Regions from separate parts of the Oerskovia gallyi genome, predicted to be linked through region 3. Evidence: riboswitches for the same ligand, from Rfam matches in the RefSeq annotation. Region 3 holds a riboswitch; each other region holds the start of a gene.
What was found. A riboswitch is a leader RNA that binds a small molecule or an ion and turns the genes downstream of it on or off. The one in region 3 is predicted to bind S-adenosylmethionine.
Positions count from the first base shown of each region.

Region 1: it holds a riboswitch for S-adenosylmethionine, as region 3 does, so the genes downstream of both, H9640_RS06955 (hypothetical protein) here and H9640_RS16840 (NADPH-dependent FMN reductase) in region 3, are expected to answer to the same signal.
Region 2: it holds a riboswitch for S-adenosylmethionine, as region 3 does, so the genes downstream of both, H9640_RS18720 (methylenetetrahydrofolate reductase) here and H9640_RS16840 (NADPH-dependent FMN reductase) in region 3, are expected to answer to the same signal.
Region 4: it holds a riboswitch for S-adenosylmethionine, as region 3 does, so the genes downstream of both, H9640_RS01175 (ABC transporter substrate-binding protein) here and H9640_RS16840 (NADPH-dependent FMN reductase) in region 3, are expected to answer to the same signal.

Region 1 covers NZ_JACSQE010000004.1:266,751-271,283, reverse strand. The annotation lists gene H9640_RS06970 (TM0106 family RecB-like putative nuclease) at 1-490, shown strand, start outside; gene H9640_RS06965 (transglutaminase-like domain-containing protein) at 542-1,540, opposite strand; gene H9640_RS06960 (hypothetical protein) at 1,675-2,427, opposite strand; gene H9640_RS06955 (hypothetical protein) at 2,560-2,934, opposite strand; SAM riboswitch class IV at 3,040-3,151, opposite strand; gene H9640_RS06950 (cold-shock protein) at 3,281-3,484, opposite strand; gene H9640_RS06945 (polysaccharide deacetylase family protein) at 3,667-4,533, opposite strand, start outside.
Region 2 covers NZ_JACSQE010000021.1:5,609-10,141, forward strand. The annotation lists gene metE (5-methyltetrahydropteroyltriglutamate--homocysteine S-methyltransferase) at 1-1,750, opposite strand, end outside; gene H9640_RS18720 (methylenetetrahydrofolate reductase) at 1,771-2,820, opposite strand; SAM riboswitch class I at 2,933-3,035, opposite strand; gene H9640_RS19810 (outer membrane protein assembly factor BamB family protein) at 3,251-4,533, shown strand, end outside.
Region 3 covers NZ_JACSQE010000015.1:41,062-45,594, reverse strand. The annotation lists gene H9640_RS16850 (hypothetical protein) at 1-299, shown strand, start outside; gene H9640_RS16845 (flavin reductase family protein) at 371-937, opposite strand; gene H9640_RS16840 (NADPH-dependent FMN reductase) at 934-1,587, opposite strand; SAM riboswitch class IV at 1,608-1,717, opposite strand; gene gdhA (NADP-specific glutamate dehydrogenase) at 1,981-3,318, shown strand; gene H9640_RS16830 (copper homeostasis protein CutC) at 3,544-4,302, shown strand.
Region 4 covers NZ_JACSQE010000001.1:260,584-265,116, forward strand. The annotation lists gene obgE (GTPase ObgE) at 1-306, shown strand, start outside; gene proB (glutamate 5-kinase) at 557-1,699, shown strand; SAM riboswitch class IV at 1,771-1,882, shown strand; gene H9640_RS01175 (ABC transporter substrate-binding protein) at 2,173-3,825, shown strand; gene H9640_RS01180 (ABC transporter permease) at 3,950-4,533, shown strand, end outside.

The DNA of each region.
Region 1 (4,533 bases), on a different contig from region 3:
CAACGCGGTGTCCTCGGTCGAGGAGGCGCAGGAGATCGTGCGGCAGGTCAAGGGGCTGCTCGGGACGACGTGGTACCCCGGAGGGCCCGGTGGGTCGGACGGCGCCGCACCTGCCTCGCGAGCACTCACGGAGGACGACTTCGTCGTCGTGGCCCCCTACAACGCGCAGGTGTGGACCGTGCGCCACGCGCTCGCGGCCGCAGGGCTGGGCGACGTGCGTGTCGGCACGGTCGACAAGTTCCAGGGCAAGGAGGCGCCCGTCGCGATCGTCTCGATGACGGCCTCGGCGCGGGAGGACGTGCCGCGCGGTATGGAGTTCCTCCTCTCGCGCAACCGCGTCAACGTCGCGGTCTCGCGGGGTCAGTGGTGCGCGGTCGTGGTCCGCTCGCCCCGGCTCACCGACTACCTGCCGAACCACCCCGAGGAGCTCGCCGAGCTGGGCGCGTTCATCGGTCTGTGCAGCTCGGGCAGCCGCTCGCCGCTCCGCTGAGTGCGGGGTAGTCGTCGTCGTGGCGGGCTCCCGACGACGACTATCCCGCACTCAGGCGGTCGGCGGCCTCAGGCTGCCGGCGGCGTCGAGGTGCCGGTCGGTGAGGTCGGTCCATCTGCTGGGTCCCGTGGGGGAGAGGGTGCGCACCCGTGGCCCAGGATGCAGCCGGTCGTCGACGGCATAGCGTGCGGTGAGCTCCTCCTCCGCCTCCTGGTCGCCCTGGTCGGCACGGACGAGCAGGGTCGCGATCTCGTCGACCAGCGTGAGGTCGGCGCCCTCGAGCGTGTCGTCCGTGCTCATCGCCCCCCACGTGTCCCACAGCAGCAGCTCGTCCCCCTGACGGTGGGCCAGCTCGAACAGGACGTAGTCGTGGACGAACCAGTCGCCGCGGAACGGCAGCCCCGGGTCCACTCCGAACAGGTCCGCGTCCGCCAGCCCGGCACGGAGCGCGAGCCAGGCCGTGGCTGCGGGGACGAACGGTAGAGCCAGGTCCTCGGCGACATCCCCCGTGCCCCGTGGAAGATCCAGGGGGTCGAACGGGAACACCGGGTCTCCCGCGGTGAGCTCGGGGTCCCAGCGCAACCAGCGGCCGTCCGCCCAGTGCTCGACGACGACGTGATCGTGGTGGAAGCCGGGCGTGAAGTACGAGACGAACCCCACGCGGGTCCTGGCGGGGATGCCGTGCTCGCGCAGCACCCCGACGGTCAGCAGCGCGTGGTCCCGGCAGCAGCCTCCCACCCGGTCGCAGACCGCCCGAGGCTCGGTGAGCGCGGTCCCGTGCCGGGAGTGGTCGAGGTCGAGGATCGTCGCGAGCCACCGGCTGTCGACGTCCGTGGCACGCTCGGCCGGCATGAACTCGGCCTCGGCGCGATAGTGCGCGATCACGTTGCGTGCCACCTGCCCCAGCGCGTCCGGGTCGGTGGGTACGCCCCGCAGGAGCTGGGCGTGCTCCCCGGGCGAGGAGTACGGCGAGTGGGCCACCCAGCGGGCGACCGCGGGATGGACGGCGGTCGTGCCGACCGGCTCGAGGCGGCTGGACGGGTCGTTCATCGGATCCTCCGAGGTCGCGGGTCACGAGCGGCGTGATGCCGGGCACCAGTGTCGACCGCGTCGCGCGCCAGGGCAATGCCTCGGCCCGGCGGACCGTCGGCTCCGTCCGAGCGAGGGCCGGGCGGACGAGGTCCTCAGAAGTCTCCGAACCCGCCGAAGTCCCCACCGCCGAAGTCCCCACCGCCGAAGTCGCCGAAGCCCCCGCCTCCGGCCTCGGTGAAGTCGCCGCCGCCCGCGTCGCCGCCGCCCGCGTCGTCGCCGCCCGTGTCGCCGGCTCCGGGGTCGCCCTCGGTCGCGCCCGGGTCGCCTGCGCCCGAGGTGCCGCCGTCGCCCGCGAAGTCGGCCGTGGGGTCGCCGAACATCGGGCCGAACATCATGTTGGCGACCGCGGAGCCGATCACGACGCCCGCGATGGTGCCGAGCATGCTCGAGCCGATCATCGAGCCCATGCCCGGCCCGCCCGGCCCGCCCGGCCCGCCCGGCCCGCCCGGCCCGCCCGGCCCGCCCTGCCTGCCGCCGAACGACCGTTCGAGCGTGCCGGGGTTGCGCATCTCGGCGCGGGTCGCCATGCGGGCGAGCGACTGCGGGTCGTCGGAGGTAGCGCGCTCGGCGGGCGGCACGTTCTCACCCAGCTCGGTCAGCACGCGTCGACGCTGCTCGGGCGTCAGCCGCTCGAACGCCTCGGCGTGCGCCTGCTCGACGGCCTCCGGGGGAGCCGTGCGCAGCAGGTAGCGGTAGCGGTCGATCGCGACGTCGTCCTCGCTGCGCGCGGGGCCGGTCGGGGCCGGGGGCGCAGTGCCGTAGGCGGGCGCACCGGGACGGTCTGCCGAACCGTGAAGCCTGTCGTCCTGCGGGGTGCGGCCGAGGAGGCGGTCGAGGAATCCCATGAGCGTGTCCTTCTGGTCGAACCGTCGAGGGCGGGTGCCCTCACCGGTTCAACGCGGCGCCCGGCCCGCCCGTTCCGTCGAGTGCATGGTCCGGCTGCGAGACGCCCGGCGAGTCGCAGCCGGATCACGCACTCAGCGGCGAGCGTGGGGCGGCTCCGGCGCCGGACCCACCCCGCCGACCAGCCGGACGTTGAGCGCCCGTCCCGCGAGCTCGAGCGCGTGGTACTGCTCGTGCACCCGCACGGTGACCCCGGGGTCGAGGGCGAGGCTCGTGTGGTGCCACACCCGGCACGCTCCCTCGCCCGTCGCGTACTCGACGACGACCTCGGTGCCGCCGCTGGTCGTCCGCACCGCGAGCACGACGCCCTCGCGCCACCCCCAGGGCCGGTTGCGGAGCATGCGCTCGTGGACGGGGTGCAGCAGGTGCCCCGTGTCGAACCGGTCGCACACGGTGGGCGGGGGACAGGCGACGACCGTCGCCCGGCGTTCCATGACGCGCTCGGCCATGGTGCTCCTTCTCTCCGTGCCCGACGACGGGGCTCACCCGCGTGCGCACGCCCACCCGGGAGGCTCCCCGGGTGAGGGGCACGAGGAGGCGCCCTACGACGTCGGGCCTCGCTCTTCCCCCACGGTCGTGGGGGCGGGTCTTCCTCCGGGAGCACCGTGCGCGTCGCGCGGTTGCCGGACCAGCACGCCGGAGGGCGGTTCGCTGGTCCTCTGGACCGTTCTCAGTTCTACCACGGCGTCACCGACCGAGCACAGGGAGCACCTGGTCCTGGACGCACGAGTGCCCCCGACCGAGACGGTCGGGGGCACTCGTTCAATGATCAGCTACGCCCGGAGGCGAGTGAGATCAGAGCGGGCGGATGTTCTCCGCCTGCGGGCCCTTGGGGCCCTGCGTCACGTCGAACTCGACGCGCTGGTTCTCCTCGAGCGAGCGGAAGCCCTGCGTCTGGATGGCGGAGTAGTGCGCGAACACGTCGGCGCTGCCGTCCTCAGGTGCGATGAAGCCGTAGCCCTTTTCGCCGTTGAACCACTTCACGGTTCCCAATGCCATGGGGATCTCCTTCTAGAGTTTCAAACAGCTCCATGATCTGGAGCCGAACATCACGGTGTTCGTCGTCAACTCTTGGGTAACAAGGTTCGCGGTGGCATGGGGCCGTTGCGCAAGGACAAGCGAGGCACTGCAATCTCACCGGCTACGGTACAGGGGTTACTCCGACTGTGCTAGCCCTGATGCTAACGATTGAAGTACGCCTGTCCGCCAACCAGGTCAGGGTCGAGCAAATCGGGCACCGTCACGAGCGTGTAGCCGGCAGCCCGCAGACCGTCCACGATGCCCGGGACGGCGTCGACGGTCGAGGCGTGGATGTCGTGCATCAGGAGGATCGCCCCAGGTCGGACGCCTGCGAGCGCCCGTTCGGTCGTCATGGCCGCGTCCTTGTTCTTCCAGTCCTCGGTGTCGACGTCCCACAGGATCGCCGGCTCGTTCCGCTGGGAGAGGACGCTCGTCACAGTGTCGCTCGTCGCGCCGTACGGAGGGCGCACGAGGGTCGGTCGGACGCCTGACGCGGCCTCGACCGCGTCCGCCGTCGACGTCAGCTCGTCCGTGATCTGGTCCGTGCCGAGCTTGGACAGGTCCGGGTGGGACCAGGTGTGGTTCCCGATGGCGTGCCCTTCGGCGACCTCGCGGCGGACCAGGTCGGGGTGCGACGTGACGGACCGGCCGACGAGGAAGAACGTCGCCTTGGCCTGCTTCTCGGCGAGGGTGTCGAGCAGGCGCGACGTGTGCTTGCCGGGTCCGTCGTCGAACGTCAGGGCCACGCACCTGAGCACCGAGCAGTCCGGGGCTCCCGGGGACGCGGGCGGCACGGGCGGGGTCGTCACGGGGGGCTCGACGGGCGGCGGCGTGATCCCCATGAACGGGGTGCCGCTCGACGCGGTGTCCGCGAGCTGCTTCCCGACCGCGGACAGGACCGTCCGCGTCGCGTCGGGCTCGATGCGCACGGCCAGCTCTCCGTCCGAGCGGGCAGAGACCAGGCCGGGGGAGAAGACCAGGGTCGCGGCGCCGTCGGGCCCCAGGCGAACGTCCCGGAAGGTGTCCTC
Region 2 (4,533 bases), on a different contig from region 3:
GACCGGTCAGCATGCCCTTGACCGGCTTCTCGGTGAGCGAGGCCGTGAACGTCGACCAGTCGACCGTGATCGGCGCCGGACGCGTGACGTCGCCCCACAGGACCGGCGGGCGCACGCAGCGCGACCCGTAGGACTGGACCCAGCCGTTCGCCGTGACCGCGAACCCGTCGAGGTTCTCGGCGAAGTACTGGACCATGTCGTTGCGCTCGGGCTCGCCGTGCACCAGGACGTCCAGGCCGATCTGCTCCTGGAGCTCGACGACGCGGCGGATCTCGTCCTGCATCGCGGTCGTGTAGTCCGCGTCGGACAGCTCGCCCTTGACGTTGAGCGCGCGCGCCCGGCGGATCTCCGGGGTCTGCGGGAACGACCCGATGGTCGTCGTCGGTAGCAGGGGGAGGTTCAGCTTGGCCTGCTGGGCGGCCGCGCGCTCGGCGTAGTCGCCGCGCGAGAAGTCGCCCTCGGTCAGGGCTGCGGCGCGCTCGCGCACCGCAGGCACGACGACGCCGCTCGCCACCGCGCGCGAGGCCACCGCGGCGCGGGCCGTCTCGATCTGCTCGGCGACCGCGTCACGACCCTCGGTCAGCGCCCGGGCGAGGATCGCGACCTCGCCGACCTTCTGGTCCGCGAACGCGAGCCAGTCACGCAGGCGGGCGTCGATCGAGCCGTTCGTCCAGTTCTCGTCCTCGACGTCGTGCGGGACGTGCAGGAGCGAGGTCGACGTGCCGACCGTGACGGCGCCGGCGCCCAGGCCGGACAGGTCGTCGACGAGCGCGAGCTTCGCCGCGAGGTCGGCGCGCCAGATGTTGTGGCCGTCGATCACGCCCGCGACGACGGTCTTGTCCGCGAGGCCCGCGACGGGGCCCGCCGGGACCGCTCCCTTGACGAGGTCGAGCGAGATCGCCTCGACGTCGGTCGCGGCCAGGAGCGCGAGGCCGTCGTGCTCACCCTGGAGCCCGCCGAACGGCGCGCCCACGAGGATCGCGGGGCGCTCGGTGCCCACCGCGAGCTCGGTCGCGAGCACGCGGTACGCCTCGGTGACCGCGGCGTGGACCTCGGCGGCCGGCACGTCGATCGAGTCGGACACGAGCGCCGGCTCGTCGAGCTGCACCCACGGTGCACCGGCCGCGGCCAGGGCGCGCAGCAGCTCGACGTACACGGGCAGGACGTCCGCGAGGCGCGAGAGCGGGCTGAAGCCGGGCGCGCTGCCGTCGGCGGCCTTGGACAGCGCGAGGAACGTCACGGGCCCGACGACGACGGGCCGGGTCACGACGCCCGCGTCCTTGGCCTCGACGAACTGGCGCACGACGCGGTCGTCCGCGAAGCGGAACGGCGTGGACTCGCTGACCTCGGGGACCAGGTAGTGGTAGTTCGTGTCGAACCACTTGGTCATCTCGAGCGGGGCGTCCTCGCCGGCGCCGCGCGCGACCGTGAAGTAGCCCGCGAGGTCCAGCGCGCCCTTCTCGTCGGTGAGCGACGCGAAGCGCGACGGGACCGCCCCGAGGAGAGCGACGACGTCGAGCACCTGGTCGTAGTAGGAGAACGAGCCGGGCACGGCGCCCGACGAGGCGTCGAGGCCCAGGTCGACGAGACGCTGGGCGGCCGCGACGCGCAGCGCCGAGGCCGTGGCCTCGAGCTCGTCGGCCGTGGTCCTGCCGGCCCAGAAGGACTCGACGGCCTTCTTGAGCTCGCGGCGCGGGCCGATGCGGGGGTAGCCGAGGACGGAACCGGAGGGGAACGTGGGTGCACTCATGGTGAATACCTCTGAACTGGTCAGACCGAGGAGCTGCCCAGGGCAGGCTCGGCGGAGGGAAGGGGAGTGCCGGAGACCCACGGCCCGCTGGCCAGGTCGGGGGTGCGGGACGAGACGCCGCTGGCGTCCCCCGCTGCCCCACCGCCGAGGTCGACTCCCTCGAGCAGGTCTAGAGCGGCTTGGTGCTTGTTGAAGGTGTAGATGTGGAGGCCGGGCGCGCCGGCCGCGAGGACCTGGCGCGCGAGCTCGACCGAGTGCCGGATGCCCAGCGCGTGGCGCGCGTCCGGGTCCGGCTCCGCCTCGAGGGCCTCGACGACGCGGCGCGGCGCGGGGACGCCCGTGAGCTCCTCGACACGCGCGAGGCGGGCCGGGTCCGTCATGGGCAGGAGGCCCGCGAGGATCGGGATGGTCACGCCCGCGGCGCGCGCCTCGGCCACGAAGTCGATGTAGGAGGACGCCTCGTAGAAGAGCTGCGTGATCGCGAAGTCCGCTCCGGCCTGCTGCTTCTGCCAGAGGCGGCGCACCTCCTGGGTGCGGCTCGTGCCCGCGGCGAGGTTGCCGTCGGGGAACGTCGCGACCGCGATGGTCAGGGGGCGGGCCGCGCCGCGCAGCGCGACGCTCGGGCTCGCGGCGCAGCGTGCGGCCTCGACCTCGCGCAGCAGGGCCACGAGCTCGGTGCTCGACCGCACGCCGTCCTCGGCGGGGCGCCAGTCGGGCTGGTCGCGCGGAGGGTCCCCGCGCAGGGCGAGGAAGCTGCGCACGCCCGCGTCGAGGAAGTCCGTGATGACGTCCTCGACGTCCTCGCGCGAAGCGCCCACGCAGGTCAGGTGCGCGATGGGCAGCACGGGCGTGCCGTGCAGGAGCTGGCTGATGACGCGGCGCGAGGTCTCGCGGTCCGTGCCGGCCGCGCCGTAGGTGACCGACACGAAGTCGGGCGAGGTCGCGACGAGGCGGCGGGCCGTCTCCCAGAACTTGGGCGCGGCGTCGGGGCGGCGCGGGGGCATGAGCTCGAACGACACCGTGGGCCGCGGTGCCTCGTGCCCGAAGTGCCCCAGGTCGACGATGCTCATCGGGCGGCCGTCAGGAGGGTCGTGCTGGTGGTGGCCAGGGCGGCCGGACGGCTGGCGCGGGGGACCCCGGTGCGGTGCAGGGGTGCGCGGAAAGATGCCTCGGTCATGAATCGCTCCATCGAACCTGGCTGTAGCACCCGTACCCGCGAGAGGCTTCCGTTGGGGGGTTGCTGCGGTGTCAACGAGCCAGGACTCTCGACCGCTCTGGATGGTGTTGACGATCGTAGGGGGAATCCATGATCTGAGCCAATATCTGCTCGAAGCGTGAGACGGAGGGGTCCGGAGTGGTTCCTCGGCCCCGGTCCGGCGTCCGTCCACGCGGTCGCAGATCCCTTCGTCGGTCCCTGCGGTCGCCCTTCCAACGTACGCCTGTCGGCGCCCTCCCGGACCGCCGGGCGATCCTCCCCGACGTCGCCGCTATGCTCCGGGCGTGCCTCGCCGACGCAGCCAGCAGCAGGTCTCGTTCGTGCTCGACGACTCGTCCGAGGGTGTCGACCCGGGCTCGGGCGTCCCGGAGCCGGCTCGTCGGGAGCGGACGCGACGCCCCCTCACCCGTACGGCACGACGGCGTCGCGCCGCCCGTCTGGTCGGCCTCGCCGTCGGTCTCGGAACGCTCGGGGTGGCGGCCGCGGTCGTCGTGACGCGCGACGGGGCGGCCCAGGACGACGCGCTCCAGACGCTCCGCTCGTCCGAGGACAGGATCTTCGACCTCACCTACGCGCCGCGTGCCGAGTGGAGCGTCGACCGCGACGAGGGCGAGCCGTTCACCGTGGGGGACCTGCTGGTGATCCCGGGGCGCTCCGGGACCGTCGGGTACGACCTCGGGTCGGGCGACGAGCGCTGGCGGCTGGACGACCTGACACGGCAGGTCTGCGCCGCCGACCAGGTGCGCGTCGAGGGAACGGCGGAGGTGTCGGCCTTCGTGTGCCTGGGCCAGGGGGAGGAGGCCACCGCGGCCCGACTCGTGAGCGTCGACGGTGCGGTGGTGGCCGAGGTAGAGATGGACCCACGCCGGGGCGAGGCGGTCGCCGGTCCCGGCGGGACGGTGCTCCAGGCCGCCAGAGACGAGACGGGGGTCGTGGTCCGGTCCGTCGACGTCCGGACGGGCACGGCGGCGTGGGAGCGACGGCTGACCGTGAGGGAGGACGCGCAGGACCCCCTGTGCGCGACGGAAGGTGATGCCGTCCGTGCGGTCTACCGGTCGGGGACGGTGGCGGTCCACGGATGTGGCGTCCTGTCCTACCTGACGCCTGGGGGGCAGGTCGTCGACGAACCACCGGGGATGGTGCAGGTCATCGCCCTGGGCAACGGGTCCTACCTCCGCTCGTCGGGGACGGCCGTCGCGGGACCTGTCGAAGCCGTCTCGGCCGACGGCACGGTGCTCTGGACGAACGAGGGGCTCGTGCTCGGGGAAGGTGCCCGCGACCTCCTGGTGCCTCACCTCGTCCTGCTCGACCAGGGGGAGGCGCTCCTCGCCGTCCACAGGGACGGCACGACCGCCTGGACCGCACCGGTCGCCGCGCGTCAGGTGCTCGTCCGCGGCGCGGACGTCGTGATGGTGCAGACGGTCGACCGGGAGACGGTCGCCCTGGACGCCACGACGGGTGAGGAACGGTGGCGGCGGGCGGCCGACCCCGCGTCCGGTGCGGTGTCGTACCGCGTGACCGGCACGTTCACCGACGGTTTCTCCGCGCTCCTCGTCGTCCCCACCGC
Region 3 (4,533 bases):
GGACCACCCTGCGCGAGCGGCGCCGTCGGGCTCCCGATCCTCTCGTCGCGCTCGCTCTCCAGATCCGCCTCGGGCGGCTCGCCGACGAGCTGCGCGCGGTCGAGGCCGACCCGGACGTCTACGCCCGCGCCCACCACTACCTCGCCGCGCAGGGCGCGTACGACGCGCTGCTGCGCGAGGCGTGCCGGCTCAGCGGCCTCGACGTCGTGGCCGACCCGCTGCGCGCGGGCCTGCGCAGCGACGAGGACGAGCGGCTGCGCGAGGAGCTCGAGCTCAGCGCGCGCGGGTGGACCTGGTAGCCAGGCGGCACGGGTGAGGGGCCCGACGGCGGCGCGCTCCGCCGTCGGGCCCCTCACCCAGATCGTGGGCCTCAGAGGGCCGAGTGGTCCCCGATCCGGTGGTAGGACCGGTCGTGGTAGACGAGCGGCGTGGCGTCCGCCCGGGTCCCCGACGCGAGCGCGCGCAGCGAGACCAGGTAGCTGTCGCCCACGGGCGTGCGCTGGATGATGCGGCCGCGCACCCAGGACAGCGCGCCGTCGATCACGGGCTCCCCGGACGCGAGAGGAGCCCACCCGCCGGCTGCGAAGCGGTCGATCCCGCTCGTCGCGAACCGCGCGGACACGTCGTCCTGGTCGGCGCTGAGGAAGTTGACCGTGACCGTGCGGGCCGCGGAGATCGCGGGCCACGACGACGACGTCGACGCGAGCGAGAACGCGAGCAGCGGCGGCGCGGCCGAGACCGAGATGACCGACGTCGCCGTGAAGCCCACGGGCCGGCCCTCGTGCTCGAGCGCGATCACCGCGACGCCCGCGGGGTGCTGCCGGAACACCGCCTTGTAGGCGTCGGCGCTGAGCTGCGGCTCGTCCTGCTCGTGGAGCAGGGCCTCGAGCCCGGCGAGGCGCGCGACGTCGGAGCGGGTCGTGGGTTCGGCGGTCATCGGGTCACCTCGGCGAGCTCGGGGGCGGTCGCGTGGGTGGTCTCCTGCCCGACGGCGTCGCCCGCCGCCCGCAGCAGGGGACCTCCCGCGTGGCCGAGCCAGGCGTCGACGGCGCTCGTGAGGTCGGCCTCGCCCAGCCGGGAGTCCAGGAGGGTCAGCGTGCGTGCGGGGACCGTCGCGCCGAGCTCGACGAGGAGCGGGCGCAGGTGCACCTCGCCCGCGAGAGCGTGCGCGGGGTTGCCCGACACCACGACCGGGACGGCCACGACGCTGGCCAGCCCGTCCGGGCCGTAGAGGTCGAGGAACGCCTTGAGGAGGCCGGTGTACGAGCCCTTGTAGACGGGCGTCGCGACGACCAGGACCGCGGCGCCCGCGGCGGTCTCCCGCGCGGCGTCGGCGCGCGGGTGCTCGGGGGCGAGGATCTCGGTCGCGATCTCGGCGAGGTCGATCGTGGCCTGGTCGGGCCCGTTCACGTCAGGCCCGTTCACGTCGGCCGCGGCCAGGCCCAGGTGGTCGGCGACCCGGGCCGCGACCGTCCGGGCGGCGGCCAGGGTCCGCGAACCGGGACGGGGGTTGCCGACCAGGGTGACCAGGGCCGGTCGCGGGTGGTCGGTCTGCGTGGGGCGGGGGGCTGCAGGGTGCTGGGTCATCGCTTCCTCACTGTCGTCGTGCTGCACGCTTGCCGCGTCGTGCCGGCGCGGCCGGGTCATCTCCCGGAGCACCCCGTCGTGAAGGGGTTGCTGACCAGCGAGCCGGGGCTTCGCGCTGGTGCTCGTGACCTCTGGACAGGGGTATAGACCCGTGGGGGGCTTTCTGCACCGATCCGGTCGAGAATTCTCACGGGGTGGACGGAGGTTTCGTGCTGCGTGCTCTGGCACGTCACACGGTGTCGACCGACGCAGGGAGACCGGACCGTTGCCCCGGGCACGAGCAACGTCCCAGGTCGTGAGCCCGGCGTCTCCCAGAGTGGGACGGGAGTACGGCGCTGTTTACGAGTACGTAACCTGGTGCGGTTCAAAGCCCGCCCTGCCGAGGAGCACTCCATGGATAGTCGTCTGCAGTCCGTCTTCGACGAGGTCCTCGCCCGCAACCCTGGTGAGGTCGAGTTCCACCAGGCGGTTCGCGAGGTCTTCGACTCGCTCGGGCCGGTGCTCCAGAAGAACCCCCAGTACGTCGACGCGGCCGTGCTCGAGCGCATCTGCGAGCCCGAGCGCCAGATCATCTTCCGCGTGCCGTGGGTCGACGACCAGAACCACGTCCAGATCAACCGCGGCTTCCGCGTCGAGTTCAACTCGGCCCTCGGCCCGTTCAAGGGCGGTCTGCGCTTCCACCCGTCGGTGTACCTGGGAATCGTCAAGTTCCTCGGGTTCGAGCAGATCTTCAAGAACTCCCTCACGGGCATGCCCATCGGCGGCGGCAAGGGCGGCTCTGACTTCGACCCGCGCGGCAAGTCCGACGGCGAGGTCATGCGCTTCTGCCAGTCCTTCATGACCGAGCTCTACCGCCACATCGGCGAGTACACCGACGTCCCCGCGGGGGACATCGGCGTGGGAGGCCGCGAGATCGGCTACCTGTTCGGCCAGTACAAGCGCATCACGAACCGCTACGAGTCCGGCGTCCTCACGGGCAAGGGCATCAGCTGGGGCGGGTCGCTCGTGCGGACCGAGGCCACGGGCTACGGCACGGTGTTCTTCGCGGACCACATGCTGCGTACCAAGGGCCAGAGCTTCGACGGCCAGCGCGTCGTCGTCTCCGGATCGGGGAACGTCGCGACCTACGCGATCCAGAAGGCCCAGCAGCTCGGTGCGAACGTCGTGTCCTTCTCCGACTCCTCGGGCTACGTGGTGGACGAGGCAGGCGTGGACGTCGACCTGCTCCGCCAGATCAAGGAGGTCGAGCGCGGGCGCGTGGCCGACTACGTCGAGCGCCGCCCCGGCGCGCGCCTCGTGACGGGCGGCAGCATCTGGGACGTCCCCGCGACGGTCGCGCTGCCGTGCGCCACCCAGAACGAGCTGACCGAGCAGGACGCCAAGCAGCTCGTCGCGAACGGCGTCCTCGCGGTCGCGGAGGGCGCCAACATGCCCACGACCCCGGGCGCCGTCGCGCTCCTGCAGGACGCCGGCGTGCTGTTCGCACCCGGCAAGGCCGCGAACGCCGGCGGCGTCGCGACCTCGGCCCTCGAGATGCAGCAGAACGCCTCGCGCGACGCGTGGACGTTCGAGTACACCGAGGAGCGCCTCGCGCACATCATGGCGGGCATCCACGCGCGCTGCGAGGAGACCGCCGACGAGTACGGGACGCCGGGCAACTACGTCCTGGGTGCGAACATCGCGGGCTTCACCAAGGTCGCCGACGCGATGATCTCGCTGGGCGTCATCTGACCGACCTGAGCCCTTGGGGCCCTACCGACCGACGGGAGCGTCGTCCTCCGTGCGCCTCACGGCGTGCGCAGGACGCCGCTCCCGTCGGCGTTCCGGGGGCTCGACGCCGTGGCGAGGGGAGCGGCCCCTGACGGCAGAGCGCGCGCGGTCCCGTCGGGTCTACGCTGACCGCTGACACCGGGTGCGCTGCGGCGTGCCGACCCCTGACCCAAGGAGCATCCCCACATGGCACGCGAGGTCGCCCTCGAGATCGCAGTCCAGGACACCGACGGCGTGCGGGTCGCGGCGGAGGTCGGCGCCCAGCGCGTCGAGCTGTGCGCGGCGCTCGGGGCGACGGGCGGGCTGACGCCGAGCATCGGGCTCGTCGAGGCGGCGGTCGCTGCGGCCCTCGAGGTGGCGGGGGACGCCGCGCCCGTCGAGGTGCACCCCCTGATCCGGCCGCGCCCGGGCGGCTTCGTGTTCACTGCGGCAGAGGTCGACGTGCAGGTGCGCGACGTGCGCGCGGCGGTGGTCGCGGGGGCGTCCGGGGTCGTGATCGGTGCGCTCACCGCCGACGGGCTCGTCGACTCCGACGCGGTGCGCGCTCTCGTCGAGGCGGCGGACGGGCGCGAGGTGACGTTCCACCGGGCGATCGACGTCGTCGAGGACGTGACGGCGGCGCTCGACCTCCTTGCGGGCCTGGGCGTCTCCCGCGTCCTGACCTCGGGCGGCGCTCCGAGCAGCATCGACGGGGTCGACCGGCTGCGGGAGATGGCGCGCCACTCCGCGGGGCGCGTGCAGGTCCAGGCGGGCGGTGGAGTGCGCCCGCAGGACGTCGCCGCGCTCGTCGACGCGGGGGTGGACGCGGTCCACCTCTCGGCCAAGCGCACGCTGTCCGACGACGGCGGCCCCGGCGGCGGGGGCGGGGCCGGCTACGAGGTCACCGACCCGGCTGTCGCCCGCGCGGCGCGGGACGCGGTCGACGAGGCTCTCGCGCGCCTCTAGGGCCACCACTCAGGAGGGCGCTGGGAGAGGTCGTCGTCGGAGCGTTCCCACGGCGGCCACCCGACCGACGAGCGTCCCCGCAGGACGGTTCCGTTGTGCACTGCGCACCGATCGTCGGTGGGGCGCCTCGGCTCGAATCCGCAGGATCTAGCGGTTCCGGGGTGCTCCGGAGTCGGCGAGATTTCATTTAGGTAACTTTCCTGTTGTATTGGTCGGAACCCCGTCCGGGAT
Region 4 (4,533 bases), on a different contig from region 3:
GACCGCCTCGCACGCCTGGGGGTCGAGGAGAAGCTCTTCAAGGCCGGCGCCGTCGCGGGCGACGAGGTGCGCATCGGCTCCGACAAGAACGCGGTCGTGTTCGACTGGGAGCCCACGCTCATCACGGGCGCCGAGCACCTCGGCGGCCCCCGCGGCTCCGACCTCCGCCTCGAGGACACCTCGCGCCCCACGCGTACCGACAAGCGCCGCGAGTACACCGAGCGCATGGACGCCAAGGCCGAGGCCCGCGCCGAGCTCTGGACCGAGCGCGAGTCCGGCCACTGGACGGACCCCGACCAGGACTGACCTCCCGCGCGGGTCGACGAGCGTCGTCGACCGTGCACGTCCGCCCGCAGGGCGGGTACGGCCCCTCGGGTCGTGCCCGCCCTGCGGCGTCCCCGGGGGTCTCGACCCCGCGCCCGGGCGGCACGGGCGCCCAGGGGGAGCGTCGTCGTCGTGCCCGGGCCGGCGGCATGCCGCCCACGCCGTCCCACCGTGAGGTGTCACACGGTGAAACGGCGCCCCGTCCGAGCGCCCGGCGCGGGATGATGAGCCCGTGAATGCGCTCTCCGCACGCTCCCAGGTCGCCACGGCCCACCGGGTCGTCGTCAAGATCGGCTCCTCGTCCCTCACCGGACCGGACGGGCACCTCAGCGTCCCGGCCCTGCACGCGCTCGTCGACGTGATCGCGGCCCGCCACGCGGCGGGCGGGCAGGTCGTGCTCGTGACGTCGGGGGCGATCGCCGCGGGGATCGGTCCGCTGGGCCTGAGCGCGCGACCGCGCGACCTCGCGACGGCCCAGGCCGCGGCCTCGGTGGGGCAGGGGCTCCTGGTCGCCCGCTACGCCCAGGCGTTCGCCGAGTACGGCATCCGCGTGGGCCAGGTGCTCCTCACGGCCGAGGACACCATCCGCCGCGGGCACTACCGCAACGCGCAGCGCTCGCTCGAGCGGCTCCTGGACCTGGGCATCGTGCCGGTCGTCAACGAGAACGACGCGGTCGCGACCGACGAGATCCGCTTCGGGGACAACGACCGTCTCGCGGCCCTGGTCTCGCACCTGGTGCGCGCCGACGCGATGGTCCTGCTGACCGACGTCGACGGCCTGTACGACGGCCCGCCCTCGCGCCCGGGCACGCAGCGCATCCGCGAGGTCCGGTCCGCGCTCGACCTCGAAGGCATCGAGGTCACGGGCCGGGGCAGCTCGATCGGGACCGGCGGCATGCTCACCAAGCTCGAGTCGGTGCGCATCGCGACGGGCTCGGGCATCCCGGTCGTCCTGACCAAGGCCGCGCACGCCGAGGGCGCGCTCGCGGGGCACGAGGTGGGGACCTGGTTCGCCGTGACGGGCAAGCGCACCACGCGCCGGCGCCTGTGGCTCGCGCACGCGGCCCGCACGCGCGGACGACTCGAGCTCGACGAGGGAGCGGTCGCCGCGGTGCTGGGCGGACGCGCGTCGCTGCTGCCCGCAGGCGTGGTCGGCGTCACGGGAGACTTCGACGCGGGCGACCCCGTCGAGCTCGTCGCCCCCGACGGGCGCGTGATCGCGCGCGGCCTCGTCGCGTTCGACTCGAGCGACATCCCGGACCTGCTCGGCCGTTCGACGCACGAGCTGCGCGACAAGCTCGGCGAGGGGTACGACCGCGAGATCGTGCACCGCGACGACCTCGTGCTCGTGGGGCGCAAGCGCAAGGCGTCCTGAGTCGTCTCACGGTGTGGGACGGTCTGCTCACCCCTTGACTCGGTGGCCTCGGGCGGCTTTCCTGTGCGCCAGGTGAAGAGCGCCAGCGCCAAGACCCGGCTCGCTGGCCAGCAACCCTTCGACGTGACGGGGTGCTCCGGGTGGTACCTGACCGCGACCCGTCGGGCGCGGTAAGCACACGGAGGAACGGGCGATGCGCGCACTCGGAACGCAACAGGGGCTCGACGGCAGGGGTGTCCGCTGCCTCGACGCGGGGACCCTCGTGCTCTGTTGTCGCTGACACGCGGCTGACCCCTCGCCGCTCCTGACGTGCGGCCGACATCCCGTCCCACCCTCGCCGTCCCCTGACGGCCCCCACCGCCGCTCACCGTGAGCCCGGCGTCGATCCGACGCACCCACGGTCCGTCGGCGACCCCTCAGCGCCCCGGCCGTGCCGGACCGACGGCGCGCACGACCGAAGGAGCACTGCTCGCATGTCCCTCTCGACCTGGCCCTCGGGCCCCGGCGGCCGCACGGCCCCGTCTCGCCGCGCGCTCGTCGCGGCCTCCCTCGCCGCGACGGCGCTCCTGCTCGGGGCGTGCGGCTCCGGTGGCGGCAGCACCGCGGACGGCGCGTCCCCCGGCCCGACGGCGGAGCCCGTCCCGGGCGGCAACCTCACCTTCGCGGTCACGGTCGACTCGCACTGCATCGACCCCCAGCAGGTCGGGAACAACGACGCGATCGCCTCGGCCCGCCAGACCGTGGCCTCGCTCACCGCGCAGGACCCGGACACGGGAGAGATCCTGCCGTGGCTCGCGGAGAGCTGGGAGGTCGACGCGGACGCCACGAGCTTCACGTTCACGCTCCGGGAGGGGCCGACGTTCGCCGACGGCACGCCGATCGACGCGGCCGCCGTCAAGACGAACTTCGACAAGATCGTCGAGCTCGGCGCGGCGGCCTCGCTCGGCTCTGCCTACCTCGTCGGGTACGAGGGAACCACGGTCGTGGACCCCCGCACCGTGCGGGTCGACTTCTCGGCACCCAGCGCGCAGTTCCTCCAGGCGTCCTCGACGTTCTCGCTCGGACTGCTCTCGCCCGCTTCCGCCGCGCTCAGCGTCGAGGACCGGTGCGCCGGGAAGTTCGTGGGCTCCGGGCCGTTCGCGGTGAGGTCCTACACGTTCGACCAGGAGGTCGTGCTCGAGAAGGTCGCCGGCTACGACTGGGCCTCCGGGGCCGACGACCACACCGGGGAGGCGTACCTCGACACCGTGACCGTGAAGTTCGTGCCCGAGGCCAGCGTGCGTACCGGCAGCCTGCTCTCGGGCCAGATCGACGCGACCGCGGCCATCAGCACGGTCGACCTGCCGCAGTTCGACGGCAACGGCTTCTGGCTCGCGTACCGGGCGAACCCGGGCGTCGTCTTCAACCTCTTCCCCAACGAGTCGCGACCGCTCGCCGCCGACCCGGCGGTGCGGCAGGCGATCAGCAAGGGCATCGACCGCGAGGAGATCGCCGCGACCCTGCTGACCCCGCAGGACGAGCCTGCGACGAGCGTGCTGTCGCACTCGACCCCGCTGTGGGCCGATGTCTCGGACGACCTCGCGTACGACCCGGACGGTGCGGAGGCGCTCCTCGACGACGCCGGCTGGGTCGAGGGCGCCGACGGTGTGCGGGTCAAGGACGGTCAGCGGCTGTCCACCACGGTCACGTTCTGGCAGGTGGCCGAGCCGCTCGAGCTCGTCCAGCAGCAGCTCGCGAAGATCGGCGTGGACCTCCAGCTCAAGCAGGTCACGGTCGCCGAGTCCACCGAGCTCAAGAAGTCCGGGGACTTCGACTTCGACTACTACAACCTGACGCGCTCGGACCCCGACGTGCTGCGCACGATCTTCTCGGCCAACGCGCGCAACATCAACAAGCGGGCACCCGAGGAGGTCGACGACCTGCTCGACCGCTCGGCCGCGTCGACGGACCCGGCCGAGCGGCAGGAGCTCGTGACCCAGGCTGCGCGTCTCCTGGTCCAGCAGGGGCATGCGATCCCGGTCTACGAGCTCTCGACGACGATCGCGGCGGCCGACACTGTCCACGGCCTGGGCTTCGAGGCGTCGACCCGCCTCGACTTCTACGGCGCCTGGGTCCAGCAGGACTGAGCAGCGGCTCGGCGGGACGCGTCGCGAGCGTCCCGCCGGGCCGGCGCTCCCGCCACCGATCCGACCACCTGCGCGTCACGACCCGCGTCACCATCCGCACGTCACCACCCGAGAGGAGCCGACCATGGGCCGGTACATCGCCCGCCGCCTGGGGCAGGGAGGCTTCGTCCTGTGGGCGGCCTTCACGATCTCCTTCTTCCTGCTCTACGTCCTGCCGAGCGACGCGGCCTCGATCAAGGCGGCCGGAGCCGACGGCGACCTCTCGGACCCCGAGCTCGTCGCGCGCCTGCGTGCCGAGCAAGGGCTCGACCGCCCCGTCCTGGTCCAGTACGCGCACGGCCTGTGGGGAGCGCTGCACCTGGACTTCGGGCGCTCGTTCTCCTCGGGGGCGCCCGCCACCAAGCTCCTGGCCGAGGCGCTGCCGCCCACGCTCCAGCTCACGGCCCTGGCCCTCGGGCTCGCGCTCGTCGGCGGAGCCGCGCTCGCGCTCGCGAGCACCTTCCCGCGCGCCCGCTGGCTCCGGCACGCGCTCGCGTCGCTGCCGGCCCTGGGCATCTCGTTGCCGACGTTCTGGGTGGGGCTGCTCCTGCTCCAGTGGTTCTCGTTCGAGCTGCGGCTGTTCCCCGCCATGGGCAACGAGGGGTTCGAGAGCCTCGTCCTGCCGGCGTGCACGCTCGCGATCCCCGCGAGCGCGGCGTTCGCGCAGGT